2 linked regions of the Defluviitalea raffinosedens genome follow. The protein of the gene in region 2 interacts with the protein of the main gene of each other region in a pairwise test. Links are inferred from orthologs where the notes say so. Each region holds a gene or a part of one and is shown on either strand. Other genes may lie near its edges.

Region 1 (15,833 bases), on a different replicon or contig from region 2:
CATACCTAACAGTGTACTTTTCCCGACACCGCTACCCGCAAAAATACCAACTCTTTGTCCTTTACCTACAGTTAATAGGCCGTCAATGACTTTAACCCCTAATGGTAATATATCTTTTATACGTTTACGTTTAAGAGGGTCTGGCGGTTGGTTTTGAATCGGATACTGCAAATCACAATTGATAGGTTCTTTTTCATCCATTTGATAACCTAATCCATTAAGCACCCTTCCCAACAATTGTGATCCAACAGGAACACTAAGCACAGTTTTAGAGGCCTCGACAATACTTCCTGGACCAACTCCTGCCATGTCTCCCAATGGCATTAATAATATTCTATTATTTTTAAATCCTACAACCTCTGCCATTACAGAATTTTCACCATTTTGTGATTGAATAAAACACATATCACCAACATTTGAAATAGGGCCAATAGATTCAATAGTCAATCCAACAACCTGGGATACCCTACCTTGATATCGTATATAGTTTTTATCCAATACTCTTTGATATTTTTCAATATTAATTCTGTTCAAACCCTCACCCATTCTATATGTCATTTACTGTCCAAAATTAACAGTAATTCTTGTTTTAAGCCTTCAAACTGAGTACCTAAGCTGCAATCGATATTTCCATATTGAGTTTCTATAATACAATCACCAGTCTTTAAAGACGAATCTTTGACTACATCAATTTTTCCAGTGACACCGAAACTGCTTAATGGATCCTCATTTGATTCCATTAACGATGCGTAATCTGTTTCTGATATTTTAACTACGACATTTTCACTGCGATCTTTGAGTTCTGATAAGCCTTTTCTTATTAAATATACAATAGATTGCTTATTTATACTAACTGCATGATCTAAAATCTTCTTTGAAATTGAAATAATTATATCTACAACTCGAGGTTCAATTTCACGAATCATTCTCTCTTTTTCTTTAAGTGCATTTTCCAATTCTAGCTTTGCCTGATGAATTAATTTTTTACTTTCTTCTGTCCCTTGACGAAAGCCTTCTTGATATCCTTGCTGTCGTCCTTCTTCTTCAATCTTCAATTTTGCAAACATGGCATCTTTTTTCGCCTGTTCTAAAATTTCTGCAGCTCTTTTCTCGGCTTCATGGATCATTCTTTGAGCATCTTGCTTGGCTTTCAAAACAATATTTTCCTTAATGATTTCTAAAGAATTATCATCTTCTTCCAATATAATGTCTTCAATTGGTTTGTCACTAATGTCAATGTGAACAATCTGTTCACGATTCAATTTAACACTAGATCCTTTGATGATATTAGACAATGATTTCGTCACCTCCACCTCTGGAAATAACGATTTCACCTACATCTTCTAATTTTCGAATGATATTAACAATTTTTTGCTGAGCATCTTCTACGTCTCTTAAACGAACAGGACCCATGTATTCCATATCTTCTTTGATCATTGTAGCAAGACGCTTGGACATATTAGCAAAAATAACATTTTGAACTTCTTCTCCAGCACCTTTTAATGCTATTGCTAAGTCATTATTATCAACTTCTCTAAGGATTCTTTGAATAGATCTGTTATCCAGAGTAATAATATCTTCAAATACAAACATTTTCTTCTTAATTTCTTCTGCCAATTCAGTATCTTCAACTTCTAATGTTTCCATGATATGCTTTTCGGTACCTCTGTCAACAGAATTGATAATCTCAACTATTGCATCTACTCCACCAACTGCAGTATAATCTTCTGTTACTAACGAAGATAGTTTTTTCTCTAATACTCTTTCAACTTCTTTTATAATATCCGGCGAAGTCCTATCCATCAAAGCAATCCTTCTTGCTACATCAGCTTGCTTCTCTTGAGGAAGAGCTGCAAGAACGGTAGCCGCCTGACTTGGTTTTAAATAAGCAAGAATTAATGCAATAGCCTGAGGATGTTCATTTTGGATAAAGTTTAATAATTGAGACGCATCTGTCTTTCGAACGAAGTCAAAAGGTCTAACCTGGAGAGAAACAGTAAGTTTGTTGAGAACCTCCAAAGCCTTTTCGCTTCCCAAAGCTTTTTCCAGAATTTGCTTGGCATAAGAAATCCCTCCTTCAGCAATATACTGCTGTGCCAAGCAAATTTGATAAAACTCTTCCAGTACTTTCTCTTTCATTTGTGCAGAAACGGTTCGAATATTTGCAATTTCTAAAGTCAGCTGCTCTATTTCCTCTTCTTTCAGATGCTTAAATATTTTTGCAGATTTTTCAGGTCCTAATGCAATAAGCAGCATGGCGGCTTTTTCTTTACCTGAATATTCCTCCCTCACAACTGCCATTTATGTTCACTCCCATTCTTCACTTAGCCAGTTGCGCAACAGACTAGCCACTGCTTCAGGTTTTTCTTCAACAAATTTGTCAATTTGCTTTCTGATTTCTGACTCTTCATTATATTCAATAGGATCAACTTCTTCTTGCTTCGTCTGTGCATTTTCAAGCATTTCTTCCACAGATAATTCAGGTTCAATTTCAGTAATCTCATGAGGTTCAGTTTTCTTAATTAATGCAAACGCAAACAATGCAATAAGGGCAAATAAAATCCCTAACATTACGTATTCACTATAAGGCCTTTTTTGAATCTCTTTATCTATAAATACAGGAACCTCATACCCGACAATCTCAAGATTATCTACACTAATTCCCGCTGCCTTTGCAACTAAGTTTTCCAATTCAGGATATTCATTATCAATGTCTATCATGGCTGCTCTTGACTTGATACGATATTTAAACTCTTCCCAGGTCTCGTTTTCCTGCAACTCGTCTTCTTTGCCTGTTCTTTCTTCTTTTTCTTTCTTCTCTTGATCGTATATCTTATCTCGCAAGACAACTACAGATACATATGATTGCTCAGGTATAATCGTTCCAACACTTTTTTCTAACTCTGTATATTTCTTGTCTAATTCATATTTAATCTCTTTTTGATCTTCTTTAGCCTGATAATTATTCTGGTCTCCCATCTCGTAAGCCGGTATCTCATTATCATTTGCTGCAAGGCCAGGTTCTTCCCCTTCGGATCCACTAGAAGTCTTTCGTGATGCAGTATTTTCATAAGATATAAGTCCGCGGTCTTCTCCTTCAATTGGAGAACTAACTAATTCTTGTTTTTCTTTGTATTGATCAAAATTCAAAACAAGGTTAGGTGTAACTCTAACATCATCAAATAATGGTCCTAATATCGATATTACTTTGCTTTCAATATTTTTTTCTGCAGCTAGTTTTCTATCCTGTTGTTCATCCATGTTTACTCCAGGACTCTCTTCATTTCCCAGATAAAGTATATTCCCCTTATTGTCTATAACTCGTACATTTTTTACATCTAAATTTTCTACACTTCCAGCAACATAATGGGCAATTCCCATAATTTGTTTATTGCTTAATGGAGTTTTTAAATCCAGCTTAACGCTGGCTCTCGCCTCTCTGGTAGAAGCTAAGAAAAAATTATCATCATCTGGAATAACCAAATGAACTTCTGCTTTATTTACTCCTTCGATTGCACCTATATCAGCTTCAAGCTCCTGCTGTTTTGCTTCTTTTAACTTTGCTTTTTTTTCTGTTTCAGTTGTCCCCATATCATTATTTAATGCATCCTCGAAGGTAAAACCATTATCAGGTATTTGCTCATTAGCCAAAGTCATTTTAGCTTTAGCATAATCCTTTTTCTTTACTTGAATTACTGTTCCTTCATCATTGGTAGTATTATATATACTTGCACCATCTAGTACCTCTTTAATCTGAGCTACTTGAGAAACTGTCAATTCTTCGTTAAACAATCGAACCATCTTTGGTCTTGTGGTAATAAATATTGCAATTCCTAAAGTTAAAACAACAAAAAAAGCTATGAGTATTAACCTGAGTTTTTGACTTTTATCAAATTTATTCCAGTATTCAGTAATCTGCTGTGATATATAGGAAATTGTCTCTTGCATTTATCCACCTCATTTCTGTGCAATTATATATAAAGTAAAAAAGCTTTTTACAGCTGTATCCTCATAATTTCATTATAAGCCTCTAATACTTTATTATGAACTTGCACAGTAAACTGAAGGGCTATGCCAGCTTTTTCTTGAGCAATGATCACATTGTGGATATTGTCGGTTTTTCCCATAGCAAAATCTAGTCCGATTTGATCTGCTTCTTTCTGCAATGTATTTGTTTGCTCAATCATTTCCATTGCAGTTTTGTAAAAATCTTCAAATACTTTTCCCTTTTTTTCTACCTGGTTTTGATTTGAACTTTCAATTTTCTTTATGGAATCAAACCAACCTATTGACCCTATTTTCATAAATATCCCCCTAATTTTTATGGATAAATTTAACGTCCAATTTCTAATGCCTTTAATGCCATATTTTTATTCGTATTCATAGCCGTCACATTTGCCTCATACGATCTATTTGCCGATATCATATTTACCATTTCCTCAATAATATTCACATTCGGCATTCTCACATATCCATTCTCATCTGCATCAGGATGTTCTGGATCATAAACCATCTTAAAATCACTGTTGTCTTCTGCTATTCTTGATACTCTTACCCCGGAACCATTGAATTGATCCATACTATTTTTAAGAATGGAATTAAAAGATGCGCTATTGCTTCTTTCTTCAAATAATACAGTTTTTCTTCTATATGGTTGTCCGTTTTCTGTCCTGGTTGTATTGATGTTAGCAATATTTTGCGAAATAATATCCATTCGAAGCCTTTGAGCTGTAAGTCCACTTGCATTTATATTCATAGAATTAAAAAAAGACATCTAAATGGCTCCCCTCTACTTAAGATTTAAAACTGTATCGATTCCTTTAAATTTCTTCGAAACTAATGAAATTAAAGTATTATATTTAATGCTGTTTTTTGCCAGTTCAGTCATTTCAACATCAATATCTACATTGTTTTCATCTAAACGTGTTTGCAAAGAACTATTATCTGTAACAATTTTAGGTTGAATGCTATTTATATTTATTTTATGCACAGATTTATTAAATGCGACAGCATCTTCTAAATATTTTTCAAATTCTACATCTTTTCTTTTATATCCTGGTGTATCTGCATTAGCGATATTATTAGAAATCGCTTCATTACGAAGCCATGAAGCATCCAAAGCCTTTTCCAAAACATTAGCATTACTGTAAAGACGATTAAAAATCATTGCTTTGCCCCCTCCTTTAATACACATATTTTACACTAATCTCAATTTAATGTAAATCATTGAATTTTTATAAAGTATTGTGTTTTTTTAGAAATCATTTTTTTATAACTTTCCATTCAATAATTATAAACTTTTTTCTAATTTAGACGACTTTTATTTTAATTATATACACTAAATAAAAAAAGGACAACAAGATTGTTTTAAATAATTAGACCTATTCCTGTTGTAATTTATGTAAACTTATTAATAGAGTATTAATATTTTTTACTAATAATTATTAAAAAAGCGGCTTTCGCCGCTTTTAATTTACTTTCTTAACTTATCTAGTTCTTCTAAAAGAACATCATTAAGTACTTTTATGTATGTTCCTTTCATACCTAAAGAACGAGATTCAATTACACCAGCGCTTTCAAACTTTCGAAGAGCATTGACAATAACAGATCTTGTAATACCAACTCGATCAGCTATTTTACTTGCCACCAGCAATCCTTCTGATCCATTGAGCTCTTCAAATATATGAAGTATTGCTTCTAATTCTGAATAAGATAAAGTACCTATAGCAGATTTCACAATTGTGGCTTTTCTAACTTCTTCCGCTGATTCTTCGCTTTGGGAACGAAGTATTTCCAATCCAACCACAGTTGCTCCATATTCTCCTAATATTAAATCTTCTGTAATATATTCTCCTGATTCTTTATATAATAGAAGAGTGCCTAATCTTTCACCACCAGCACTGATAGGAATAATAGTACTTGTATATTTCCCAATTATGTCCTTTTCAACATCTTTAATGTAAAACTCAGATAATGGTATATTTTCTTTAGTTTCTACAATATTTAAAAGCTGCTCATTAAATTGAGTATCAATAAACTTTCCTATTATTTCTTCTTCTGAACTAAATAGTGCATTAGAGGGGTTAGTATAATATACCCCCAAAAACTTACCTTTTTTACTAACAATCATCGTATTAGAAGATAAAACTTCACTTAATACTTTACATATATCATTAAATATAACTGGGTCTGAACCAGAGCGCTGCAATAAACGATTTAACTTTCTTGTCTTTTCTAATAATTCAATTGACATTTACTTTCCTCCTTAATTACTCTTTCTGATTATTATTTGTATTATTTGTCTAATATTATGTTCTCAAAATTCTTACTTTATACAATTACAAATATTTTTTTAATGGTTTCACCTCAATCTGCAATCATCAAAAAAAGAAAGCTGACATAGTCAACTTAATTGTTAAATTTTTCTAAATAATGACTTTTTTCTTTTAAATATATATTAACACTGATTCTTTAAAAAAACAATATCTTTTAATAAGCTTTAATAAAAAGTTAACTTTTTTTATTTCTTAACTATAAAATATTTTTTCTAAATTTAAACAAATTCTTCATTCATTATGTTCACTAATATGAATATATCCACATTCAGAATTGCTGCAAACTATATTCTGTGTTTTTTTCCCTTTTTCTATTAAGTAACTGTTACATTTCGGGCATTTTTCACCTGATGGTTTGTTCCAAGACATAAATTGACACTCAGGATTGTTTTCACATCCATAATATTTACGCCCTTTTTTCGTTTTTTTAATAATTACTTTACCATTACACTCAGGGCAATTCACCCCTGCTTCTTCGTATAATGGCTTAGTATTTTTGCATTCAGGAAATCCAGGACATGCAAGGAATTTACCATATCTACCATATTTGACAACCATATTCTTCCCGCAATTTTCGCAAATGACATCTGTAATTTCTTCCAAATCAATATTACCTATTTCTTGCTCTGCGATTTGCAATGATTGCTTGAAATCTGGATAAAAACTTTGAATAATTTTCCTCCAATGAATTTCTCCACTCTCAACTTCATCCAATTGCTCTTCCATTTGAGCTGTAAATTCTACATCCACAATACTCTTAAAGTAATTTTTTAAAATATCATTCACAATCTCTCCTAGCTCAGTTGGATAAAGAACTCTGTTTTCTTTTACTACATATCCCCTAGCTAAAAGAGTAGTAATCGTGGGCGCATACGTGCTAGGTCTTCCTACTCCATTTTCTTCTAAAGTTTTTACCAATGAAGCCTCAGAATACCTTGCAGGTGGCTGTGTAAAATGTTGCTTGCCCTCTAAAGTATTTAACTGTAACAAATCATTGTTTTTTATTTCAAAATCAGTGATTTCTTCTTTTTCCTGCTCTTTGTTATATACTGCAAGAAAGCCATCAAATTTAAGAGACGAACCAGAAGTTGTAAAAATATATTTTCCTGCACTTACTTTAACAGAAAATGTATCATATTTTGCTGGAGCCATTTGACTCGCAGTAAATCTCTGCCATATTAGTTCATATAACTTATACTGATCTTTCGACAAAGAATCTATGATTTCTTTTGGATGCCTGTTAATGTCTGTAGGTCTTATTGCTTCGTGAGCATCTTGAGTTTTTCCTTTTCCTTTGTATTCTGAAGGATTTAAGTTTAAATACTCTTTTCCAAAGGTATGTTCAATATACTCTTTGGCTTGCTGCTGAGCCTCCTGAGAAATCCTGACAGAATCTGTACGAACATAAGTGATAAGACCAACTGTTCCTTCACCTATTAAGTCAATGCCTTCATATAACTGTTGGGCAATTCTCATAGTTTTTTGAGTAGAAAATCCTAAGTATTTAGATGCTTCTTGCTGAAGCGTACTGGTTGTAAAAGGAGCAACAGGCTTTTTAATACGTTCTCCTCTTTTAACTTCTTCTACTTTAAATTGCTGCTTTTTGACTTCCTGAATAATTACATCTGCTTCTTCTTTAGAATTTACTTCAAGTTTTTTATCTTTTAACCCATAAAATTTTGCTTCAAATTTTTTATTTAAAGGAGTAATAAATTCTGCTTCAATACTCCAGTATTCCGTAGGAATAAAATTATCTATTTCATCCTCCCTGTCACAAATTAATCGTAATGCAACAGATTGGACTCTACCAGCACTAAGACCTTTTCGTATTTTTTTCCAAAGAAGAGGACTTATACTATATCCAACAATTCTGTCTAATACTCTTCTGGCTTGTTGGGCATCTACAAGATTCATATCGATTTTTCTTGCTTCTTTAATAGAACTTTTCACAGCATTTTTGGTTATTTCATTAAATGTTATTCTGCTAGTTTTTTTATCATCTAATTTTAAAGCATGAAATAAGTGCCAAGAAATCGCTTCTCCTTCTCGATCAGGGTCAGTCGCTAAATAAATCTTATCAGAAGTTTTCGCTTCTTTCCTTAATTTGCTGAGTAATTCACCTTTACCTCTAATCGTAATGTATTTTGGTTCAAAATTATCATCTATGTCTACACCCATTTGACTTTTAGGCAAATCCCTTACATGCCCCATAGAAGCTTCTACTTTATAAGACTTCCCCAAAAATTTTTTAATGGTTTTTGCTTTTGCTGGTGATTCTACAATCACTAAATATTTTGCCATAATACCCCTCCATTACTGATTTCGAACAAATCTTTTACCCGGCAGTTGTTGTATTAATCCTTTTAATTCCAAAAGAGTAAGTATCCCCTGAAGTTTATCTACAGGATAATGAGTTTTAACAGATAATACATCAATATGGGAAGGCTCAAAACTTATACAATCATATACTATATTTTCTTCTATTGCAAGTCTATTCGTTATTTTACCTTCATATTGCAAATTTTCATTAGCCTTATTATTGATAAAATTAGTACTAATTTCACATACTATATCTTCAATATCCGTAACAAGTTTTGCTCCTTGTTGAATAAGTTTATGAGTACCTTTACTCGTACTGCTAAAAATACTTCCAGGTACTGCAAAAACCTCTTTCCCTTGCTCTAAGGCTAAATCCGCCGTTATTAAAGCACCACTCTTTTCTCCAGCTTCTATTACAATAACACCTTGACTAAGACCACTGATTATTCTATTCCTTGTGGGAAAATAAACTGGAATAGGTCTTGTTCCAGGAGGATATTCCGAAATTAATACACCTTTTTCCTCGATTTCCTCCATTAATTGAGTATTAGATTTTGGATAACATAGATCAAGTCCGTTTGCAACTACTGCTGCTGTAAATCCTCCAGCTTCAAGTGTACTTTTATGAGCCATTGCATCAATTCCTTCTGCCAGACCGCTAATAATTCCAAAACCTTTATGAGAAAGCTCTTGTGCTAATTTTTTAGCTACTCTTCTTCCATATTCAGAACATTTTCTGGTTCCAACGATCGCCAGGAAACCTTTATCAAAGAATGGCATCTTTCCTTTAACATAAATCCCAAGAGGAGGATCAGCAATATTTTTTAGAATACTTGGATAAAGAGGGTGATCAATTGAATAATAAGATATACCCATTTGCTCTAATTCTTTAATCCATTTTTTTAGTATTTTGGGACTCTTAGAATTTTTTAATAAAGATACTTCTTCATCGGTTAATTTAAAATGATCCTTTAAAAATCCTAAGTCTTCTCTCCAAATTTCTTCAGGTGTTTTATAATAATCCAACAGTTGCTTAACTCTACTTTTTTTTAATCTCTTTATTGTTGTTATCCAAATCCAGTAAAGAGTTCGATTCATTTCTTCCTTCACGATATCACCCATTCATATTCTTTACTTATTCATATTCTCCTATTTGTATATTTTTATTCCAGCTGTATTCTTAATTTTCAAAAATATAACGATATCAATTTTACCATCATTCCCATATATTTCAACACTCATTGATCTAGTGAGTTTATTAAATGTAAAAATGTGGAATACTTCTGATGAAATTAAACTTTTGGAAGGAGATTAAAATGATTAGTAAGGTAAAAAGTTGCACTCTTTATGGTATTAACGGATACCTTGTAGACGTAGAAGTGGATTTAAGCGAGGGCCTACCAGGTTTTGATTTAGTAGGTCTTCCGGATTCCTCTATTCGTGAAGCAAAAGAGCGGGTTCGAGCTGCAATTAAAAATTCAGAATTTCTATTTCCTATAAAAAGGATTACAGTGAATTTAGCACCTGCTGATATCAGGAAAGAAGGCTCAGCCTTTGATTTACCTATTGCTGTAGGTATCTTAAGCTGCAGTCAACCTATTCCTGCAGATATTTTAAATAAAACCATGATAGTTGGAGAATTGTCCCTGGATGGAAGCGTCAAACCCGTTAATGGTATCTTGCCAATGGTATATTCAGCATCTCAGAATGGAATTACCCAATGTATTGTTCCTTACGAAAACGCTGAAGAAGGTGCTTTAGTAGAAAATATGGAAGTAATGGGTGTACGTACATTAAAAGAAGTTATACTGCATTTACAAAATGAAAAACCTCTTTTTAAAACTACAGTAGATGTGAATTCAATAATGCAAAACAGTGTGAATTCAAATTTGGATTTCTCAGATGTTAAAGGACAGGTTCATGTCAAAAGAGCTCTGGAGATTTCTGCAGCAGGCTCTCATAATATATTAATGATAGGCCCTCCGGGTTCTGGTAAAACTATGATGGCCAGAAGATTGCCTACAATTCTACCAGATTTGTCTTTTAAAGAAAGTATTGAAATCACCAAAATATATAGTGTTACAGGACTCCTTCCAAATAAAAAAGCTTTAATTAATACAAGACCTTTTCGTGCTCCTCATCATACGATCTCAAATACTGCACTTATTGGAGGCGGAAGAATTCCTAAACCCGGAGAAGTAAGCCTGTCCCATTACGGTGTGTTATTCCTGGATGAATTGCCAGAATTCAATAAAAATGTGTTGGAAGTTCTCAGACAGCCTTTAGAAGATCGTGAGGTTACAATATCAAGAATCAATGCGACCCTTACATACCCTGCCAGTTTTATGTTGGTCTGCTCAATGAATCCATGTCCTTGCGGTTATTTAGGAGACGAAGAAAAATGCCACTGTCAGCCAGATCAAATAAAAAAATATTTATCGAAAATTTCAGGGCCGCTGCTGGATAGAATAGATCTTCAAGTAGAAGCATCTCCTGTTAAATATTCCGATTTAGATATTCGGGAAAAAAGCGAATCTTCTTTAAGTATTAAAAAAAGAGTATTAAAAGCCCAAAAAATTCAACAAGAACGATATAAAGATGAGTCGATTTTCTTTAACTCGCAATTATCTGCTGCTCAAATTGAAAAATATTGTTCCCTAGGAGATACCGAAAGGAATTTACTTAAAACCGCCTTTGAAAAGTTAAATTTAAGTGCCAGAGCATACCATAGGATTTTAAAAGTAGCAAGAACCATCGCGGATTTAGATGGAGAAGAAAATATAAAATTGCATCATTTGAGTGAAGCCATACAATACAGAAGTTTGGACAGAAAATATTGGGCATAAAAAGAGCTTACAAATGATTTGTAAGCTCTTAGTTATAAACCTATCAATTTTTTATTTTTTTCTTATTGGGAAGCAAACTTCTGTAATAAATTCTTTTGGAGAACATCCTGATTCCGCACCTTTTATATACTTCTCAAAAGGTGGCTGTATAATTTCATAATCATTATCCTTTATCCAATCTGTCAGATATGCATATGCTTCTCCTATTTCAGAATATGGGCCAACATAAGTTGTATGAACATAAGTGAATCCTCCAAAGTCTTTAGTTAGGTTTTGTATGGTTTTATTTACCGGAATACATATTTCTATATCTGCACTCTCAGGATCAAAATTTTCATCATAATATTTTGTCATAACCTGTGCTGCAGACTCTAATCCATTCTCATGAATGGTTTGAAATGCTTTTCCTATTACACTTCCTATCTCTTCCATATTGATTGTTTTTCTTATACTAACAACACTAATTACTTTCTGTTCATCAATCTTTATTTCAAAATTACGTTTTGATGGCATAATATCTCCTCCATTTTTCAATCTTTTTATTTCGTCTTCAATGTCCTGTAATAAAAATTTGTAAAGAGCTATTTGTGTATTAATATTTTTAACTTTTTCATTGAGCAACTTAATTAATTGTGTTCTATTGTCATTGCTGTTATGAATAAGATTACTTATTTCCTGTAGGGAAAATTGATATCTTTTCAATTTATTAATGAGCAAAATTATTTGAACCTGATCTTTTGTATAAAATCTATATCCGTTATCAGGGTTTACATAGTTAGGTTTTAATAAACCTATTTTGTCATAATGTCTAAGCATCTTAGTTGAGACTTTTCCAATATTGGAGAATTCTCCGATTGTATACATATATAAACCTCCAATTAATTAATAACAGTTAACTGTTAATATCATTATAAAGCTTCCCATAATGTCAAAGTCAACAACAAAAACTTAATTTTTTCAACGCATATAACTGGCTTAAAATTCTATACTTAAAATACAATAAGCATCCTGTATGCGCTTGATCTTGAATAATTTGAGATAAAAAATTGGATATAATTAAAAGAGCTTACGTACTATATGTAATAATGTAAGCTCTTTTAAACTATGAGTTGAAAATATTTATATACTATGCTTTACTCTGTCTCTTTCTTCTGCTCTTTTACTATCATTCCATCTACTTAAATCTCCTACCAGATAGCCTGTAATACGACGTATTCTTTCAAAATAAACACCATCTTCTCCATCTTTACGTCCGCACTTAGGACATTCATTATCAAGTATACCAGTATAACCACATATAGGATCACGATCTACCGGATGATTTATAGAACCGTAGCCTATACCTGATTCAGCCATAGCTCTGACGATCGTTTCAAATGCTTCCAAATTCTTTAGAGGATCACCATCTAACTCAACATACGTAATATGGCCTCCATTACATAATTCATGGTAAGGAGCTTCTAATCTGATTTTGTCAAATGCAGATATTGGATAGTATACGGGAATATGAAAAGAATTGGTATAGTATTCTCTATCGGTTATGCCTTCTATGATACCGAAACGCTTTTTGTCAATGGCAGTAAATCTTCCAGACAATCCTTCTGCAGGAGAGGCAATCAAAGAAAAATTAAGTCCATATTCTTCACAAGCTTCATCCATACGTTTTCTCATATGTTCAACTATTTCTAACCCCAATTCTTGTGCTTCTTCGGATTCTCCATGATGTTTGCCGATAAGCGCTTTCAATGCCTCAGCCAATCCAATAAATCCCATTGTTAAAGTACCATGTTTAATAACTTCCCTAATCTCATCATTCCTTCCAAGTTTTTCAGAATCGATCCATATTTTTTGTCCCATTAAAAATGGAAAGTTTTTAACTTTTTTCTTTGCTTGGATTTCAAATCTCTCTAATAATTGTGTTATTACTAAATCGATGGTTTCATCCAGTTTTTGAAAAAAGACCTCCACATTTCCCTTCGATGTAATTGCGATATAAGGTAGATTCACAGATGTAAAACTTAAATTCCCTCTTCCATAAGTAATCTCTTTACTGGGGTCATAGTGATTAGCGATCACTCTGGTTCTGCAACCCATATACGCTACTTCTCCCTCAGTACCATATTTATCATAGTAAATTTTATTAAAAGGTGCATCTAAAAAACTAAAATTAGGGAAAAGTCGTTTAGCGCTAACTCTACAAGCCAATTTAAATAAATCATAATTAGGATCTCCTTTTTCAAATGAAATTCCTTTTTTTACCTTGAAAATGGATATGGGGAATATTGGAGTTTCGCCATTTCCAAGTCCTCTTTCGGTTGCCAATAAAAAGTTTTTAGAAACCATCCTGCCTTCCGGTGACGTATCCGTTCCAAAATTTATACTGCTGAAAGGAACTTGCGCTCCTGCCCTTGAATGCATTGTGTTAAGGTTATGAATAAAACCTTCCATTGCCTGAAATGTTTTTTCATCTACTTCCTTTGCTGCATGCTTTGAAGCAAAATTTTGTGCTTTTCTTATTATTTGAATATCATCTATATTTAACAGATTTTTAAGTATTTCTAATTCTGTATCTAAATATTCAGTGTTCATCTCCAATTGAGGTTTTAAACCTGTTTTCATAATGGTTTCATCTATACCTTTATTAGCTATTTCTTTGGCTTCTTCAGCAGAAAGGTCTAGTAAAAATTCCAGGGATTTCCCCAGGTTAGATTTATATAGTTTTATATATGTTTTTGCCACCCCAGGAGCTAATCCATAGTCGAAATTAGGAATGGACTGCCCTCCGTGCATATCATTTTGATTACTTTGAATAGCAATTGCAGCAAGAGCTGCGTAACTGAATATATCCTGTGGTTCTCTTAAGTAACCATGCCCTGTTGAAAAACCATCTTTAAATAATTTGATAATATCTATTTGACAGCATGTTAGTGTCAAAGTTAGAAAATCCAAATCATGTATATGTATTTTCCCTTCTTGATGAGCTTTTGAATGTTCAGGATTTAAAACATGAAGATGATAAAATTCTTTAGCACCTTCTGACCCATATTTAAGCATAGCTCCCATAGCCGTATTTCCGTCTACATTTGCATTTTCTCTCATCAGGTCATTTTCTTCAGCTTCTGCATATGTAATTCCATGGTATGTTTTCATCAGTCTTGTTTGACTTTCCCTGATTTTTGTTCTGGCTGCTCTGTACAAAATATATGATTTTGCGGTTTTGGCATGACCTTTCTCAATTAAAATTTTTTCTACACAGTCTTGTATCATTTCAACGTCTGGAAGTTCATTTTCAGGTAAAATACGGATCAGATATTCAAGAACATCATTACTTAATTGCTTTGCTGTTTCGTAATCATGACCTCCAACGGACATGGCTGCTTTATAAATAGCTCTTGCAATCTTTTCTTGATTAAATTCTACAATTCTTCCATCGCGTTTTTTAATTTGCATTAGCACTCTAAAAATCCCCCTATTTATTTTTTTCCTGTAATAGCTTGGTTAACTCTTCCATAAAAGTGTTGATGTCTTTAAATTGTCTATATACAGAAGCAAATCTGACATAAGCAACTTCATCGATCTCTTTTAATTTTTTCATAACTAATTCACCAATCTCTGTACTGTTTACTTCTTTTTGAAGTGTATTGGATATCATATTCTCAATATCATCTACAATACTTTCCATCTGATGAAGAGGAATCGTTCTCTTGTTACATGACTTTACAATTCCATTTAAAATTTTGTTACGATCAAATAACTCTCTTGTTCCATCTCTCTTAATGACCATAATTGGAATTGTCTCTATTTTTTCATAAGTAGTAAAACGTTTCTCACAATTTTCACATTGCCTTCTTCTCCGAATAGAATTATTTTCTTCTGCCGGCCTGGAATCGATTACTTTGGTGTCTTCACAATTACAAAATGGACACCTCATTTTGTCGCCTCCTTCAAAATCATATTTAAATCCTATACCAGGATCATTCTTTTATAATTAAACTTTTACACAAAAAATAAAACAATATTTTGTGTATATTAAAGTATAATCCACAAAATATTGTTGGTCAATATTTTTCATAGTATTAAGCTAGTTATTTTTTACTACCTTTTTCCATCGTTTTTAATATTCCGATTCAACTAAAACATCATCACCTGTAACATCAACTAAAATGATATCTTCACCAATTTTTCTTATTTTGCTCCACGGAATTTGATATTCCATATCTTTTCCAAAAAACCCCAAGAGTTTTCCGGGCCCAGGTACAATAATTTTTTTAATTCGCCCTTCATTTAAGTCAATTTCTATATCACATATATATCCCAATCGGCAACCATCTAT
Region 2 (15,865 bases):
TTCTCCTTTCTAAGCCTAGCTAATATATCATTTTATTTAACTAGCCTTTTATCATCTTTTACTCTGCGGTTCTCTAGTATGTAGGAAAAGTATACCGTTTTCACATGGCTTATATCACAAGAATTGATTTCTGTAGGTGTTTTACAGCATCTGTTCGTAGGAATATGTCAATCAGTTTTAGGCATTTTTTGAAAAATTTCAGTTCACGGATACACCTCTACCTATACGCAAATCACCCATGTTAGATAAGCAAAGGAATCTCTCGTTTTAAAATTTTGCTTAATTCATGCCCATTCTCAATAATTCATCAGTCAGTGCACGGCGGCCTTTTTCACCAAAATCCAATTCGTTTTTTTCAAAACTACATACCATTAAAAACTACATACCATTAAATTTTCATGATTTCTGTTGCACTCAATAATTATCTGTCCGGATTTTCCAACAAACATCGTGGAAGCTGTCTGAAATGGTGCAATTGAACTTACCGATAGTATCGGACAAATATTTTCTACCGCTCTAGTTTGCAAATGTGTTTTTAGTAAATTATATCTGTCAGTATCGTTATTATCAGAAACATCGTAAAACAGAATAACATTTAAATCTGTATTTTGGCAATACAATTCTCTGAAATACTCGGGAAATCGCACTTCAAAACATATCCGTATTCCTACAGTAATACCATTGATTTTGAAAACGCCGTGCTTATTACCTTTTTCAAAGTTCTCTTTATCCCAACCCCATAGGGCTGTTTATCATAAGATGTCATCGGCGTTCCCGGACGAAAAATTACGGCTCTGTTAAAAATAGAATTACCCTCACTACATATCGTACCGATAACTAAACCTATCCCTGTTTCATTAGAAATTGTTTGCAGTTTGACAAGCAAATTATCCACCAACTCAAAATCAACAGAATCGGTGTTTGGAATACTCAAAGGCGGATATCCTGCCAAACAACATTCCGGAAACACTAACAGACTAACACCTTTGATGGCTGGCTTCATATATAGCTTTTTTGATAATACTGTAATTCCGTCGAATATCACCCGAAACAGCAAATTGATATGCAGCAATTTTCATTTTTTCCTCCTTTGCATCATATAGCTCTCGTTTATTCCTACCAGCGCCTCCAAATATCTATTAATAAATATTTCATCAAAAACTAGTCCATTTCATTTAGGTTAGTATTATAACTCTCCGGCACTACACTCTCTAGTATCGAGGCACATCAATGCCACACACTCAGCATGATTCGTGTGGGGGAACATGTCTACACATCGTACTTTTTCTACTTTATAACCGTTCTCTACAAACACTTTCAAATCCCTTGCCAAAGATGTCGGTTTGCAGGATACGTATACCATCTGTGGGGCGCCGAAGTTGATGATTTTATGGATGGCTTTGGGATGGATACCATCCCGGGGTGGATCCAGGATGATTAAATCTGGCTTGTCTTTTAGTTCATCTACTTTTGTCAGCACGTCTCCAGCGATGAATTCGCAATTATGAAGGCCATTTAATTTGGCGTTTTCTTTGGCTGCTTTTACTGCTTCTTCCACGATTTCAATGCCTATAACTTTTTTTGAAACGTCCGCCATGATTTGCGCGATGGTTCCTGTTCCGCAGTATAAGTCGAATATGATTTTATCTTTTGTGGAACCGGCAAAATCTCTTACGACAGAATAAAGTCTTTCTGCACCAAAGGAATTCGTCTGGAAGAAGGAAAAGGCGGATATTTTGAACTTAAGGCCCAGGATTTCTTCCATAAAGTAATCTTGTCCGTAAAGAATGCGGGTTTCTTCACTTTGCACCACATCGGCCAGACTGTCATTAATGGTATGAAGTATTCCTTTAACTTCGCCTTCAAGTTTAATTTCAAGTATTTCTTGAACTAAGCCTGATAAGTCCACTTCCATCTGTGAACTGGTAACTAAGTTAACTAAGATTTCTCCTAATTTTGCGCTTTTTCGCACGACTAAATGTCGAAGATATCCTTCATGTCTTCTATTATGATAAAAAGGTATTTTTCTTTCCTTAAAGTACTCGAGTACTGTCATCATAATCTTTGTAAAATCTTCATCTACGATTTGGCAGCCTTCTACAGTAACCATTTCGTAGAAACTGCCCTTTTTATGCATCCCTAGAGCTAAGTCCCCGTCTTTTTCTACGTCTCCAAAGGAGAATTCCATTTTATTGCGATAGGAATATTCTGATGGGCTGGGTACGATATCCAGAAACTCATATCCTTCTATCCCTGCATTGTCCAGCAATCTTTTTACTTGATTTTGTTTAAGCTTGAGTTGCTCTTCATAAGGCAAGGTTTGATAAGTACATCCTCCACATATTCCAAAATGGGGGCAAGCGGCTTCTTTTTCTATAGGCGCTCTTTCCAAAACTTCTAAAATCGATGCTTCTATTTTGTCTCTGCGTTTTTTGGTAATCTTAACTTTTACTTTTTGGCCTTTGATTGCATCTTTTATGATTACTTTTTGATCATCTATATAGGCGATACCTTTGTTCGGAAATATTACATCTTCTATAATGGTTTCATAGATTTCATTTTTCTTAGGCATGATTTTCCTCCACTGAATTAGATTGGTCTTATATTATCAGTCGTTCTATTTTTAATTATTATTCTCCCCTGAAGAAAGAATATTTCTCAACTATATCACAAATTAGTTCTCTTTTTTATCCTTTTGAGCCATCATCATTGGATAAAGTTGCTTTTACAGGGGCTACTGTAAAATAATAATTAAAAAGCCTTCTATAGAAATAGCTTAAATATTTCCAGTAGAAGGCTGAATCCTTTTGTATAATATTTGAAAACTGTCTACTCTTCCTCTGGTTCGTCCCAGTTGTGGTACACCTCTTGAACATCATCGTCATCTTCAAGAAGATCTAATAAAATCCTCATTTTCTTTATGTCTTGTTCATCTGTTAATGTTGTTGTTGTCTGAGGAATCATTGCTATTTCTGCTGATGCCATCTTAATGCCTGCTTTTTCAAGTGCTTCTCTTACAGCAGAAAAGTCTTCAGGAGCTGTTAAAACTTCATATCCTTCTTCTTCTACATTAAAGTCTTCTGCTCCGGCATCCAAAGCAAGCATCATCAGCTCATCTTCATCGATATCGTCGCTTCTTTCGATGATGATTTGACCTTTTTTATCAAACATGAATGATACGCATCCGGTAGTGCCCAGGTTCCCTCCGCCTTTTGAGAAAGCATGGCGAACATTGGCTGCCGTACGATTTTTATTATCTGTTAATACTTCTACTATAACGGCTACTCCACTGGGACCGTAACCTTCATAAGTAATAGGTTCATAACTAACTCCAGATACATCTCCCGCTGCTTTCTTAATACTTCTTTCTATTGTATCATTAGGCATATTGTTTGATTTTGCCTTTGCAATGACATCTCTTAATTTTGCATTATTCGCAGGATCTGGACCGCCTTCCTTAACTGCAACTGCAATCTCTCTACCGATTTTTGTAAATATTTTACCCTTCTTAGCATCAGCTTTTTCTTTTTTGTGCTTTATGTTCGCAAACTTAGAATGTCCCGACATTCTATTTCCTCCTAACATTCTTGTATCTGAAATATTTTAGCATGATTCTAGCGATTTGACAATATCGCTTATTTCTTTCAGGCTTGAAACGGTATAGTCAGCATACTGGTCTTTTTCTGGCTCTTCTTTCCCTTTAGGATTAAACCATATGGTTTTCATCCCTGCATCTTTTGCACCTATAATATCTGCCCCAAAATCATCTCCGATAAACAGAGCTTCTTCATGTAATATATGAGCCTGATTCATGGCATAGGCAAATATCTCCGGATGGGGCTTTGCTTTTCCCACCTCTCCAGAATATACAATCCATTTAAAGTATTGCTTTAACCCTGATCGGTCTATTTTCATGACTTGAGTTTCGGAAAAACCATTTGTAATGATCCCCAAAGGATATCTTTCTGTTAATTCATCTAATAATTCTTTTGCCCCCTCAACTAAAAAAGTCCATGTAGGATATATGGATAAATAAAGCTCATTTAATGTGATAGCTAAATCCCGATCTGCAATATTATAACGCCCCAATAAATCTATAAAACGATTGATCCGTACTTCTTCATGTTTTAGCTCTCCTTTTTTATAGGCGTCCCATACCTTAGCATTGCAGCCATCATAGATTCTGGCAAATGTATCTTGATCATCCGGAATGGGATGAAGTTGTATTAAATATTCATATACCCTTTCTATGGTTCTTCTCTGCGCTTTGTCATGATCCCATAAAGTATTATCCAGGTCAAAGAAAATAGCTTTAATCATCTTGATTCCTCTCAATCCATTGTATTTTTATTAAAAGTATGTAAACGAATTAAAACGAAAGCTATGCATTTCTTGTCGAATCATGTTGACAAATTTATATTAATAATCGTACCATAAATATTATAACGGCTACAACACAATAATAACAGGCGATCTGGAAAACAAGAAGGCAAGACTAACAAGACTTAATTACAAAGGAGGAACTTCAATGAAAAAATTGGTGCATAGGTTGTTTATATTCACTTTCATCATGATGATCTGTCAAACTACCGTCTTTGCGTCATATACCTACTCAAATGAAATGTTTGACGGCAGAAAGTATTATCATACGTATTATCTATATGTAAATAATACTGAAATTACAACACCGGTTATGACAAGGAAAAATCACATTCCATATATACCATTAAAAGCGGTTGTAACTGCAATGGGTGATTCTTGCACTATGTCCAATAATCAAATCATCGTAACAAAAAAGGACAAAACAAAGATCGTAATGAAACCCAATTCTATTTACTTAACTGTAAATGGCAAAATTGAGCAATTCCTTTATAAGCAAGATGATTGGAATGAGTATGCCAATTACTACCCAATAATTAAAAACAATACTTTTTATGTGCCGTTTACTTATACATTTTCCAGGATCTTCGGTTATGAAGTGCATCAAGAAAGAAAAAACGGGCCGTCTACCTCCAATTCTATCAGTGAAATTATATCCATTTATATCGGGAAGGCACCAGAAAGATTTTATACCCCTTCAGCATATCCTTACGTATACCAATATGAATTGCCGACCCAGTCACCTTGGGGAGATTCAAAGATTAGCCTTCTTCCGGTTAAAGATTTTAGTCAGTTTAATACCAGACATACGACTAAAAATCCTATAAAAGATTTTCTTCACTTTTATGATACTATGCCCAATTTCATATGCAGTCCTCCAAGAGAGTATCCCGGCTTTAGTACTGTACCTTACAAGCAAAGATGGGCTAATTTTGCTGATGAATTAAGAAATGGAACATATAAAGTCGACTACACTCTTTATGGGTATGATGCTTATGGAATATATGATGTAGCGCAAAGCAATATCTATATTAATCAATCTGCCGATCAAGTCACCATAGGTTTGAATGGATTTGCATATAAGACCTGGGGGCAAAGATTAGGAGATGACAAAGTTCTGACTGAAATATATGATTTTAATTCTGCTGCTGCAATTCATTCGATTCTTAGCTATTACATGCCTAATGAAGGAGAAAAATTATTTGACAAACTGAGAAATGATGAGTTTTATTGGGAACAGCCTGTAAAATATGCTAAAGATCAATGTACTGTGACCATCAGGCATACGACCGGACCTACTGTCATTCATATACAATGGGACAAATAATTATTATGTAATAAAATATCCCCTTGAATTGGGTTCAAGGGGATATTTTATTTTAGTCTTGATTAAATAATGCTGTACTCAGATATCTTTCTCCGTAGCTTGGGGAAATCGCTAATACTTTCTTGCCTTTGCCAAGTCTTTTGGCAACTTTTAAAGCAGCAGCAACAGCAGCACCAGAAGAGATTCCTACAAGGATACCTTCTTCTTTTGCCATTCTTCTTGCTGTTTCCAATGCCTCTTCGTCTGCAATCTTTTCAATAGAATCATATATTTTGGTATCCAATACTTGTGGAACAAATCCTGCACCGATTCCCTGAATCAAGTGTGGTCCCTTCTTTTCTCCTGATAATACAGCGGATTTTGCAGGTTCCACTGCTACGATTTCTATATTAGGAATAGCTTCTTTTAATACCTGGCCGCAGCCTGTAATGGTTCCACCGGTTCCTACACCTGATACAAAAGCATCCAAATCCGTACCCATAGCCTCAAGAATTTCTTTTGCAGTCGTTTGGCGGTGAATTTCAGGATTTGCAGGGTTTTCAAATTGCTGTGGCATGAAGTAGCCTTCTTTTTCTACTAATTCCTTAGCTTTATTGATTGCTCCTGTCATTCCTTCTGCACCAGGAGTTAAATAGAGTTCCGCGCCGAATGCTTTTAAAAGTTTTCTTCTTTCCAAACTCATGGTCTCAGGCATGGTTAATACAACCTTATATCCTTTAGCTGCCCCAATCATCGCCAATCCTATTCCAGTATTTCCGCTGGTAGGTTCTACAATTGTGTCACCTGGCTTAATTTTTCCTGCTTTTTCTGCTGCTTCGATCATATTAAGAGCAATTCTGTCTTTTACACTGCTTCCAGGATTATACCATTCCAGTTTCACATAAACATCCGCACTGTCTGCATCTACTAACTTATTTAGTCTTACTATAGGTGTATTTCCTATTAGTTCAGTGATTGAATTATACACTTTACTCATTTCGTTTCCTCCTTTAATTCATATAATTCTTATATGAATTCATGGTTTTTCTTTTGGTTTATTTTACTATATATTTTTTTGATTTGTCAATACTTTCTCCATATTTTATTGAATTTTAATTTCTCATGGTCCTTAAGGCAACCAATACGCAAGCTTCAACAGCATTAATGCCTTTTTCCTTTGCCAAAGCAAGGAGTTCTTCGCTGACAGTTCCAGGCTGAAGCCAAATGTTTTTAATTCCGAGTTCGGCACATTCCTTTACAATTCCCAATCCTATTTTAGGGTTAACAACAAAATCAACCACTTCTGGCTTTTGAGGCAAATCTTTTAAACTTTTGTAGGCTTTGTCGCCGTCAATTTCATCATATTTAGGGCTGATGGGATAAACTGTATATCCTGCTTCTTTTAACGCTTTATAAATCTTATATCCGTATTTTTCCTGATCAGTGGTTGCGCCTACCACTGCCCAGATTTTCTTTTCCATTAATTTTTCAGGTGTCATAGTTATTCCTCCTCATTTATATCTTCAATCGTTAATTGATCATTGATCCATAGTCCATACACATATTTTACTTGCTTAATCTGTGCCTGAGCATTGCTTATTTCAGTAATTTTTTTTATAAACATTTCTTCATCGCCACTTTCTACCAAAACAACAAAGGTGATTTCATCCGTATAAATGGTATCCTGAATAACATTCCCCATTTGCAGAATTTCATACTGTATTTTGCCCAATCGGGAGTAATCTGTCACTACGTTGAAAACACAATACAGAACTTTTTCAACGATTTGAGCTGCCAGGACCCCTTCTTTTGCACATCTTCCATAGGCTCTCACAAGGCCTCCTGTTCCCAGAAGGGTTCCACCGAAATATCTTGTCACTACAATGGCGGTATTCTTCAGATCATCCCCTTTCAATACATTTAAAACCGGCAATCCTGCTGTGCCACTAGGTTCTCCGTCATCACTAAACCTCTGTATCTGGTTTCTTTCACCAACTTGATAAGCAAATACATTATGGGTTGCGTCCCAGTACTTTTTTCTCATTTCTTCTATGAAAGCCTGGGCTTCTTCTTCACTCTTAACTGGTCTAACCGTAGCTATAAATCTTGACTTTTTTTCTATGATTTCTGCTTCAGCAGGCTGTAATATCGTTTTAAATCTCTTCAGCATATCTCTTCTCCTCTAAAACTCTATAGTATGTTTATTATATCATATAATATTAATATTGAGTTTAATAAATTTATATCAGGTTGACATAACACAAGAAGCAAAAAAATTAAAAACACCTTGTTATCTCCAAGGTGTTTCATCTATTAAATCCTCTATCACATAAATCATTGAAACTGGTGTAACTGCGTGGGCTATTAACTTATCAATAATTTCCTTAGCTTTTTCCTTCTCATGGGTAAGGCATTCTATCTGATCAGTCTCGGTATAGATTGTTTCCCCAAAATGTGCATACTTTTTAACAATTTCAATTCCGTAAGTCTTAGACAAATTATTCATTTCATTGCGTTGTTTTTCTAAAAGAAAATATTCCAATTGAATCATTTCTCCGTCTGATTTGCGACAATTTCTGGTTCCTTCTAAGAATCTTGTCAGCATATAATAACCCCCCATAATAATCTTTGATGAAGCACAGCTGCACTTTCAAGGGTTATTATAGCAAAATATCAGAAAAAAACCAGAATAAAATTTCGCAATATTCAAGCAGATACATAGGATTTCGACATAATGAAATTTAATATTATTTTTTCTCTGTCGAATACCGTTAAACATTAAGAATATACGCGATATTTTTTGCATTTAAGAGAAAACCTACTATTCAACTATATATTTCTTCAGCTTACGATAAACTTCTTCGTTTACGTTGGCTTCAATGTAAATGCCTTCTTCTCTATATTCCTCCAAATTTTTCTCTCCTTGCCCCCGAATCAGTTGAAGCATCCCCATATCGGAGTAAGGAATTAATGCTTTTAAGGTCTTTCTATTGGCTTTTAGGATCTTTTCTATTTCCTGCAGCACTTCATTCAGACCCTCCGATGTCCTGGCAGAAACTTTAAAAGTCTTTTCTGCCTTTGGATCTAAGGGCAGATGACTCGAAACAATAACATCCATTTTATTGAATAACGTAAGGATTGGCTTCCCCAGGGCATTAAGCTTTTCCAGAGTCTCGTAAACGGTTTTCATATGGGACTCGATGCTTTGACTAGTACCATCCACAACATGGAGAAGAATATCCGCATATTGGGCTTCTTCCAAGGTAGACCTAAAAGCCTTGATCAAATGATGAGGCAGCTTTCTGATAAATCCAACCGTATCCGTAATCAGTACTTCTGATCCTCCGGGAAGTATGATGCTTCTTGTGGTAGGATCAAGGGTAGCAAATAATTTGTCTTCAGCCAATACGTCTGCGTTGGAAAGGGTATTAAGCAAAGTGGACTTCCCTGCATTGGTATATCCCACAATAGCAACGAGCGGAGTTCCTACTTTTTTTCTTCGTGTGCGGATCAATTCACGGTGGGTTTCTATCTCCTCCAATTCCGCTTTCAGTTGGCTGATACGATTTCTTATATGTCTTCTGTCGGTTTCCAGTTTCTTTTCTCCGGGACCTCTTGTACCGATCCCTCCGCCTAATCTGGAAAGGGCAGTTCCTACTCCTGCCAATCTTGAAAGCCGATATCTGAGCTGAGCCAGTTCGACTTGGATCTTTCCTTCTTTGGATTTGGCTCTTTGGGCAAAAATATCCAGGATGAGCATCGTCCTGTCCATAACTTTGCACTCAAGCATTTTTTCTAGATTTCTCATTTGGGCAGGGGAAAGCTCATCATCACAAATAATTCCCGTTGCCCCTGTCTCAATAATCCTGTTTTTAAGTTCTTCAATCTTTCCTTTCCCTAAATAAGCAGAGGGATGAATATTTTCCCTCTTTTGAATAACTCGGTCAAGGGTGACAGCTCCTGCTGTAGAAGCCAATTCTTCCAGTTCATCAATACTTTCTTCTATATTTTCATTGTCTTCTGTGTCTACTCCCACAAGAATAACTTTTTCAACAGGTTCTGTGTTTTCATATAATTGTTCGTCCAAAGACAATTCTCCTTTGTAAAAAATTTAGAAAAAGATTAAATTTGGAAAAGCAATTCGCTGTAAGTAGGGATAGGCCACATGTCTGCATCTACCAGCGTTTCAAGATGGTCTGTATCTTCTCTTAACTTTTTCATTGCCATGCAAACCTCATCTCGGTAGTAACATGCCTTTTTATAGGAATCCTCTTCCATGCTGCTTGCCTTATTGGTGACTTCTTCTAAACTGTTTAAGTTGCGTTTAAAAGAAGCTAAAGTTTTAGTTAAGTCTTCCAGTAATTCAACTTGAGCAGTCACATCGAAATCACCAACGTCTTTAATCTTTGCAATAGATTCTGCAACCTGTGTGGAAAACTTGATACATGCAGGCAAAATCTGACGCTTTGCCATAATAACCATAGTTTTTGCTTCAATATTAATGGTATTGATATAGTCTTCCAACAGAATTTCAAATCTGGCACATAGTTCAGTTTTAGAGAATACTTTATGTTTTTCAAATAAACGAATGGCTTTATCTGTTATAAGGGCAGGGATCGCCTCAACTGTAGAGGATATATTGGGAAGTCCTCTTTTGGCTGCTTCTTCGATCCATTCTTTAGAATATCCATTTCCATTAAAAATTACTCGTTTATGTTCCCTGATTGTTCTTCGTAAAAGTTCTCTTACTGCTTTGTCAAAGTCTTCAGCTTTTTCCAGCTCATCAGCCATTTCACACAGTACGTCTGCTACAATAGTATTCGTTACCACATTGGGATCGGATATGGATGCAGAAGAAGGAACCATTCTGAATTCAAATTTATTTCCTGTAAAGGCAAAAGGAGAAGTTCTGTTTCTGTCGGTGGTATCTTTGCGCATCTGAGGCAAAGTAGATACACCGATTTCGAGGATCTCTCTTTCTTTAGAGCATGCATCGCATCCTTGTTCTATTTGCTCCAGTATTTCTGTTAATTGATCTCCCAGGAAAATGGAGATGATTGCCGGCGGCGCTTCATTGGCACCCAATCTATGATCGTTTCCTGCATTGGCAGCAGACACTCTGAGTAAATCCGCATGCACATCAACCGCTTTTATAATTGCAGTTAAAAATAATAAAAATTGAATATTTTCATGGGGTGTACGACCGGGCTTTAACAGATTTTTTCCATCATCCGTTGAAAGAGACCAGTTGTTATGTTTTCCTGAACCGTTTACACCTGCAAAGGGTTTTTCATGAAGAAGGCAGGCCAGCCCGTGCCTGTCGGCAACCTTCTTTAGAGTCTCCATAATGAGCTGATTATGGTCGGCTGCTACGTTGGTAGTATCAAAAATCGGAGCAATTTCGAACTGAGCCGGAGCAACTTCATTATGCTTCGTTTTTGCCGGTACACCCAGCTTCCATAGTTCAATATCCAACTCCTGCATAAATGCTGCAACTCTTTCTTTAATGCTGCCGTAATAATGGTCTTCTTTTTCCTGCCCTTTTGGCGGCATAGCACCAAATAAGGTCCTTCCGGTAAAAATTAAATCTTTTCTTTTTTCATAGAGTTTCTTGTCTACTAAAAAGTATTCCTGTTCTGCTCCAACTGTAGTAATCACTTTTTTTGCTGTAGTATTGCCAAACAATCTTAAAATTCTTAGCGCCTGCTTAGAAATAGCTTCCATAGAGCGAAGCAAAGGGGTTTTTTTGTCCAGTGCATCTCCTGTATAAGAGCAAAACGCCGTCGGAATATATAATGTTATGCCATTGGCATCTTCTTTTAAGAAAGCAGGAGATGTGCAATCCCAGGCCGTATAGCCTCTGGCCTCAAAAGTGGCCCGAAGTCCCCCTGAAGGAAAAGATGAAGCATCAGATTCCCCTTTAATCAATTCTTTCCCTGAAAATTCCATAATCACACGACCATCGGACGTAGGGGAGATAAAGGATTCATGTTTCTCTGCCGTCATTCCAGTCATGGGCTGAAACCAATGGGTATAGTGGGTGGCACCTCTTTCGATAGCCCAATCTTTCATAGCATTGGCCACAACTTCAGCCACCTTAAGATCCAAAGATGCTCCTTCATCAATGGTTTTCTTTAACGCCTTATATGTTTCTTTTGGTAATCTTTCTCTCATAGTGGAATCATTGAATACATTGGAACCAAAATTCTCGGTCAGTGGGTTGCCTTGATATTTCTTATTCACTTTTTTTCCTCCTATAATTTATTTAAAAGAGTCATATTATATAAAAAACGTCCTCAAACTGTCTTGAGAACGCTGTGATTTCAAAGAATGTTGCGACAAAATAACACAAATTACCTTATTTGCAATCTGTGAGTATATTATCACACTAGAAATGTATATGCAATAGTTATATAAAAAATTATAAGCAGTTACAAAACCTGTTTGAACTCAATTCACCCTATGGTATAATTATTTTACATTATAAATCGTTATCCATTTAACCTATTGTGCATCTGCTACATAAATTCTAATGCTCTGTGAAATTTATTAATTCAATAGATATTATAATATGAAAGGACGGATAGTATGGAATATCAGGCATCTAGTACCAGATATGCAACAATGAAATATAATCGCTGTGGAAAAAGCGGGCTTAAGCTTCCTGCCATATCTCTTGGCTTATGGCATAATTTTGGCGGTGTAGACGTATTTGAAAACAGCCGTGCCATTGCCCGCCGTGCATTTGATCTTGGCATTACTCACTTCGACCTTGCCAATAACTACGGTCCTCCTCCGGGCTCTGCAGAAGAGAACTTTGGAAAAATGATGAAGTTGGATTTTAAACCCTACAGAGATGAAATGATCATCTCTACAAAAGCAGGACATTATATGTGGGAAGGGCCTTATGGAGAATGGGGCTCCCGAAAACATATACTGGCAAGTCTGGACCAAAGCTTAAAAAGAATGGGCCTTGAGTATGTGGATATTTTCTACTCCCACAGACCCGATCCCGAAACCCCTCTTGAAGAAACAATGGATGCCCTGGCCACCGCAGTAAAACAAGGGAAAGCCCTTTATGTAGGAATTTCCAAATATAAACCAGCGGAAGCAAAGAAAGCATTTAAAATTTTAAGAGACTTAGGCACACCCTGTCTTATTCATCAGCCCTCCTATTCTATGTTTAACCGTTCCATAGAAGAAGAAGGTCTGCTGGATCTTTTGGAAGATGAAGGAGTTGGCTCCATCGTCTTCTCTCCTTTGGCACAAGGCCTTCTAACAGACAGGTATTTAAAAGAAATCCCTGCAGATTCCCGGGCCGCTAAACCATCTATCTTCTTAAAAGAAAGTGACATTACACCAGAAAAATTAAGTAAAATCCGTCAATTGAATGAACTGGCTAAAGAAAGAGGACAATCTTTAGCACAAATGGCTCTTGCCTGGGTGCTTCGAAAAGGACGCGTCACTTCTGCACTGATCGGAGCAAGTAAAGTGAGCCAAATAGAAGATAACGCAGCTGCTTTGAATAATCTGGAATTTAGCGAAGAAGAATTAAATAAAATAGATCAAATTTTAAATTCTTAAGCAAAAAAGAGGCAATTAAGCCTCTTTTTATATTTAAACATAATTCATTTTAAAGATCTTCTGTATGGTCCTCTGTATCAGAAGATGCTTCAAAGTGCTCTTCTTCATGATTTTCATTTTCTTCGGCAGGCCGGTTTTGCTGTTCTCTAAATACTTTTCCCACTTCTTCAACAGTCTTCATAGTGTTTTGAACCATGATCTGCATCATTTTTCTTAATTTTGGCTCTAAGTCTTTTACAGCACTGCCCATCTTTTGTGCCAGTTCTTTGCCCCATTTATCTAAATCTTGAACAAATTCTTCACCTTTATGTTCATTTTGTGATCTGTTGCTATGCACGTCGTCAGAGCCAACAGCTTTTAACATTTCAACAGCTTGCTCCGGTGTAATTTTCCCCTCATCCACCATTTTTAATATCATTTTTGCTTCTTCACTCATAATAATCCTCCTTTTTTTATTTTATATTATACCCTCTATTCTTACATAATAATAAACTCGTTATTATATACGCAAAACTTCTTATTTTGTTTGAGAAAATTAAAACTTCTCTATAGCTTTTCCAAATTTTAAAATACGAATCATCTTTTTTAATCCGGGCAACCTAAATATGTAAGGATTCATTCATAAAGGAGTGCTGATATTTATGTCTAAAGATCTTCATAACCCTAATATATTTCACAATAAAATAGATTTTGAACACGAAACCTCTACCGCCAGTATGCACTTTGAATCCGGCGACCGCCCAACACCAAGAGAAGCAAAATCTCAAAAAGCTCAACTAGATTCCAAACATTCAGTTCCCGGAAAAGGCGACGTAAAAATTCAAATGAAGGAAAAGCAGAGATAAAGCCGCAGTTTATGCGGCTTAAAACATTTTTAATTTATATTTCATTGGATTAAATAATTTTATACTTTAACTCACTTCTATTCTTTTTCATCATACACTAAAGTATAAAGATTTATACGTTCAGCCTTACATTTATAGAATTAATTACCTATTTTTTCAATCTCATCTTCCTATATTTCTACTTTTATAGTATTATGTAATTACATAATATTACTTTAATAGATAATTTATTCATTTAAGTAAATTATATAAATTATCCTCTGCGTTTGAGAATAATCTTATTGAGAAGAGGGGGTAAATATGGGTAAAGATAAAAATTATACGACGGAAGAAATTGAACTTTTAAAGACAGCCTTGGATACTCTCTTAGAACAGCGAAACTACAATTTATTAGATCCCCTTGTACAGCAATTAAGCAGAAAATTAGATGCATTAATTAATAAAGTAATAAAACAGCAAACGATCCCAAACAAAAAAAAATCTGAGGAACAATAAGTTAAATATAAATAGTAAGTCAAATGGCTTACTTTTTTATTTTATTTTTAAACTTGCCTGTTTATTATCTTTAATCGGTTTTTGTCTGCCTTCATGGTCTAAATAATAATTTTTCTTATAAATAAGCTGGGAAATAGGCACAAGTTCATATCCCTGCTGCTTTAATCCCGTAATAATCGTATCCAATACATCCTTTGTGTACTTGGCATTATTATGGAATAGTATAATTGAACCGCTTCCCAGATGCTTGTTGTCTAATACCTGCTTGATCAAGGGATCTGTTCCCAATTCTTTCCAGTCAAGGGAATCTACGTCCCATTGTATTGTGTAATAACCGCATTCTTCCGCCGCCTCAATCACTGTATTATTATATTCTCCAAATGGCGGCCTGAATAAATTCATATCGATGCCTATAAGCTTCTTGACTTCTTCATGAGCTGCCATGATCTCTTTTTTATTTCCTTCTTTTGATAACTGCCCCATATGAGGGTGTTTATTGGAATGATTGCCTATGTCGTGCCCTGCAGCAGCAATTTTCTTAACTTTATCGGGGTATTTTCTCACCCAGTCACCAACTAAAAAGAAAGTTGCTTTAACACCATGTTTATCAAGAATTTGAAGAATTTCATCAGTGTCATCTGCACCCCATGCCGCGTCAAAGCTAATAGAAATCTTCTTGTCATCTCTTTCTACACAATAAATGGGAAGCTTTCTTTGCTGTTTGCTGGAAACATTGTTAAATACTCCTGTAACATAAGGTTTTGATAATCCCATGGAAATAATAACCAAGAGAAATGCACAGAGTATTTTAAAGATCCCTTTTACATGGATAACATATATTTTCATAAGAAATCCCCCCTCTTCATATTTCTATTCAAAGGGAGGATCATATATTCTAAAATCTTATAATAATTGAAGCAAATCTTTCGTTATATTTTTATAAGGCCCATCAGCAATATGATCCAATGCTTCTGAAGCTTTATAAATGAATTTCTCCTTTAAAAGCTTGGTTTCCTCTAAGGCATTGGTTTCTTTTACTAAGGCGATTACTCTGTTAATCTCTTCTTTTTGAATTTGATTCTTTTTACTTAAAAGTTCTTTTAACTCTTTACTGACTGAATGATCTTGCAAAGCAAATAATAAGGGCAGTGTATAAATGCCTTGCTGAATATCATTCCCTATAGGTTTTCCTTCTATCTGCTCCGTTGAAGTATAATCCAGAAGATCGTCTCTGATTTGAAATGCCATTCCGAAA

Evidence for each region.
Region 1: the proteins of JOD07_RS09220 (region 2) and topA interact in binary tests that used the Escherichia coli proteins (3 or more experiments, as listed by UniProt). The link is inferred for Defluviitalea raffinosedens from one-to-one orthologs.

Annotation. Positions count from the first base shown.
Region 1 is NZ_JAFBEP010000004.1:85,935-101,767, forward strand. The notes cover bases 6,102-9,008. They hold topA (type I DNA topoisomerase), read right to left. Parts: upstream 8,637-9,008; coding sequence 6,567-8,636; downstream 6,102-6,566. Other genes in these bases: codY (GTP-sensing pleiotropic transcriptional regulator CodY), read right to left, coding at 6,102-6,253; dprA (DNA-processing protein DprA), read right to left, coding at 8,649-9,008. In the rest of the region: flagellar protein export ATPase FliI, read right to left, coding at 1-534; JOD07_RS04750 (FliH/SctL family protein), read right to left, coding at 555-1,295; flagellar motor switch protein FliG, read right to left, coding at 1,288-2,301; flagellar basal-body MS-ring/collar protein FliF, read right to left, coding at 2,308-3,948; flagellar hook-basal body complex protein FliE, read right to left, coding at 3,996-4,304; flagellar basal body rod protein FlgC, read right to left, coding at 4,334-4,774; flagellar basal body rod protein FlgB, read right to left, coding at 4,790-5,167; more of codY, read right to left, coding at 5,474-6,101; more of dprA, read right to left, coding at 9,009-9,776; JOD07_RS04795 (YifB family Mg chelatase-like AAA ATPase), read left to right, coding at 9,971-11,500; JOD07_RS04800 (MerR family transcriptional regulator), read right to left, coding at 11,552-12,364; JOD07_RS04805 (anaerobic ribonucleoside triphosphate reductase), read right to left, coding at 12,620-14,950; transcriptional regulator NrdR, read right to left, coding at 14,970-15,431; JOD07_RS04815 (YlmC/YmxH family sporulation protein), read right to left, coding at 15,615-15,833. UniProt on the Escherichia coli protein: Releases the supercoiling and torsional tension of DNA, which is introduced during the DNA replication and transcription, by transiently cleaving and rejoining one strand of the DNA duplex.
Region 2 is NZ_JAFBEP010000011.1:18,303-34,167, forward strand. The notes cover bases 6,023-8,961. They hold JOD07_RS09220 (YigZ family protein), read right to left. Parts: upstream 7,857-8,961; coding sequence 7,188-7,856; downstream 6,023-7,187. Other genes in these bases: cysK (cysteine synthase A), read right to left, coding at 6,023-6,683; JOD07_RS09215 (CoA-binding protein), read right to left, coding at 6,799-7,185; JOD07_RS09225 (DUF6514 family protein), read right to left, coding at 7,977-8,291; hflX (GTPase HflX), read right to left, coding at 8,508-8,961. Outside these bases: JOD07_RS15995 (nitrilase-related carbon-nitrogen hydrolase), read right to left, coding at 372-686; JOD07_RS09185 (nitrilase-related carbon-nitrogen hydrolase), read right to left, coding at 668-1,057; 23S rRNA (uracil(1939)-C(5))-methyltransferase RlmD, read right to left, coding at 1,187-2,572; JOD07_RS09195 (YebC/PmpR family DNA-binding transcriptional regulator), read right to left, coding at 2,830-3,567; JOD07_RS09200 (YjjG family noncanonical pyrimidine nucleotidase), read right to left, coding at 3,604-4,320; JOD07_RS09205 (stalk domain-containing protein), read left to right, coding at 4,529-5,707; more of cysK, read right to left, coding at 5,760-6,022; more of hflX, read right to left, coding at 8,962-9,773; JOD07_RS09235 (glutamine synthetase III family protein), read right to left, coding at 9,809-11,929; mgrA (L-glyceraldehyde 3-phosphate reductase), read left to right, coding at 12,275-13,270; JOD07_RS09245 (SHOCT-like domain-containing protein), read right to left, coding at 13,320-13,706; JOD07_RS09250 (hypothetical protein), read left to right, coding at 13,912-14,115; JOD07_RS09255 (Spo0E family sporulation regulatory protein-aspartic acid phosphatase), read left to right, coding at 14,416-14,610; JOD07_RS09260 (polysaccharide deacetylase family protein), read right to left, coding at 14,647-15,456; JOD07_RS09265 (polyprenyl synthetase family protein), read right to left, coding at 15,514-15,865.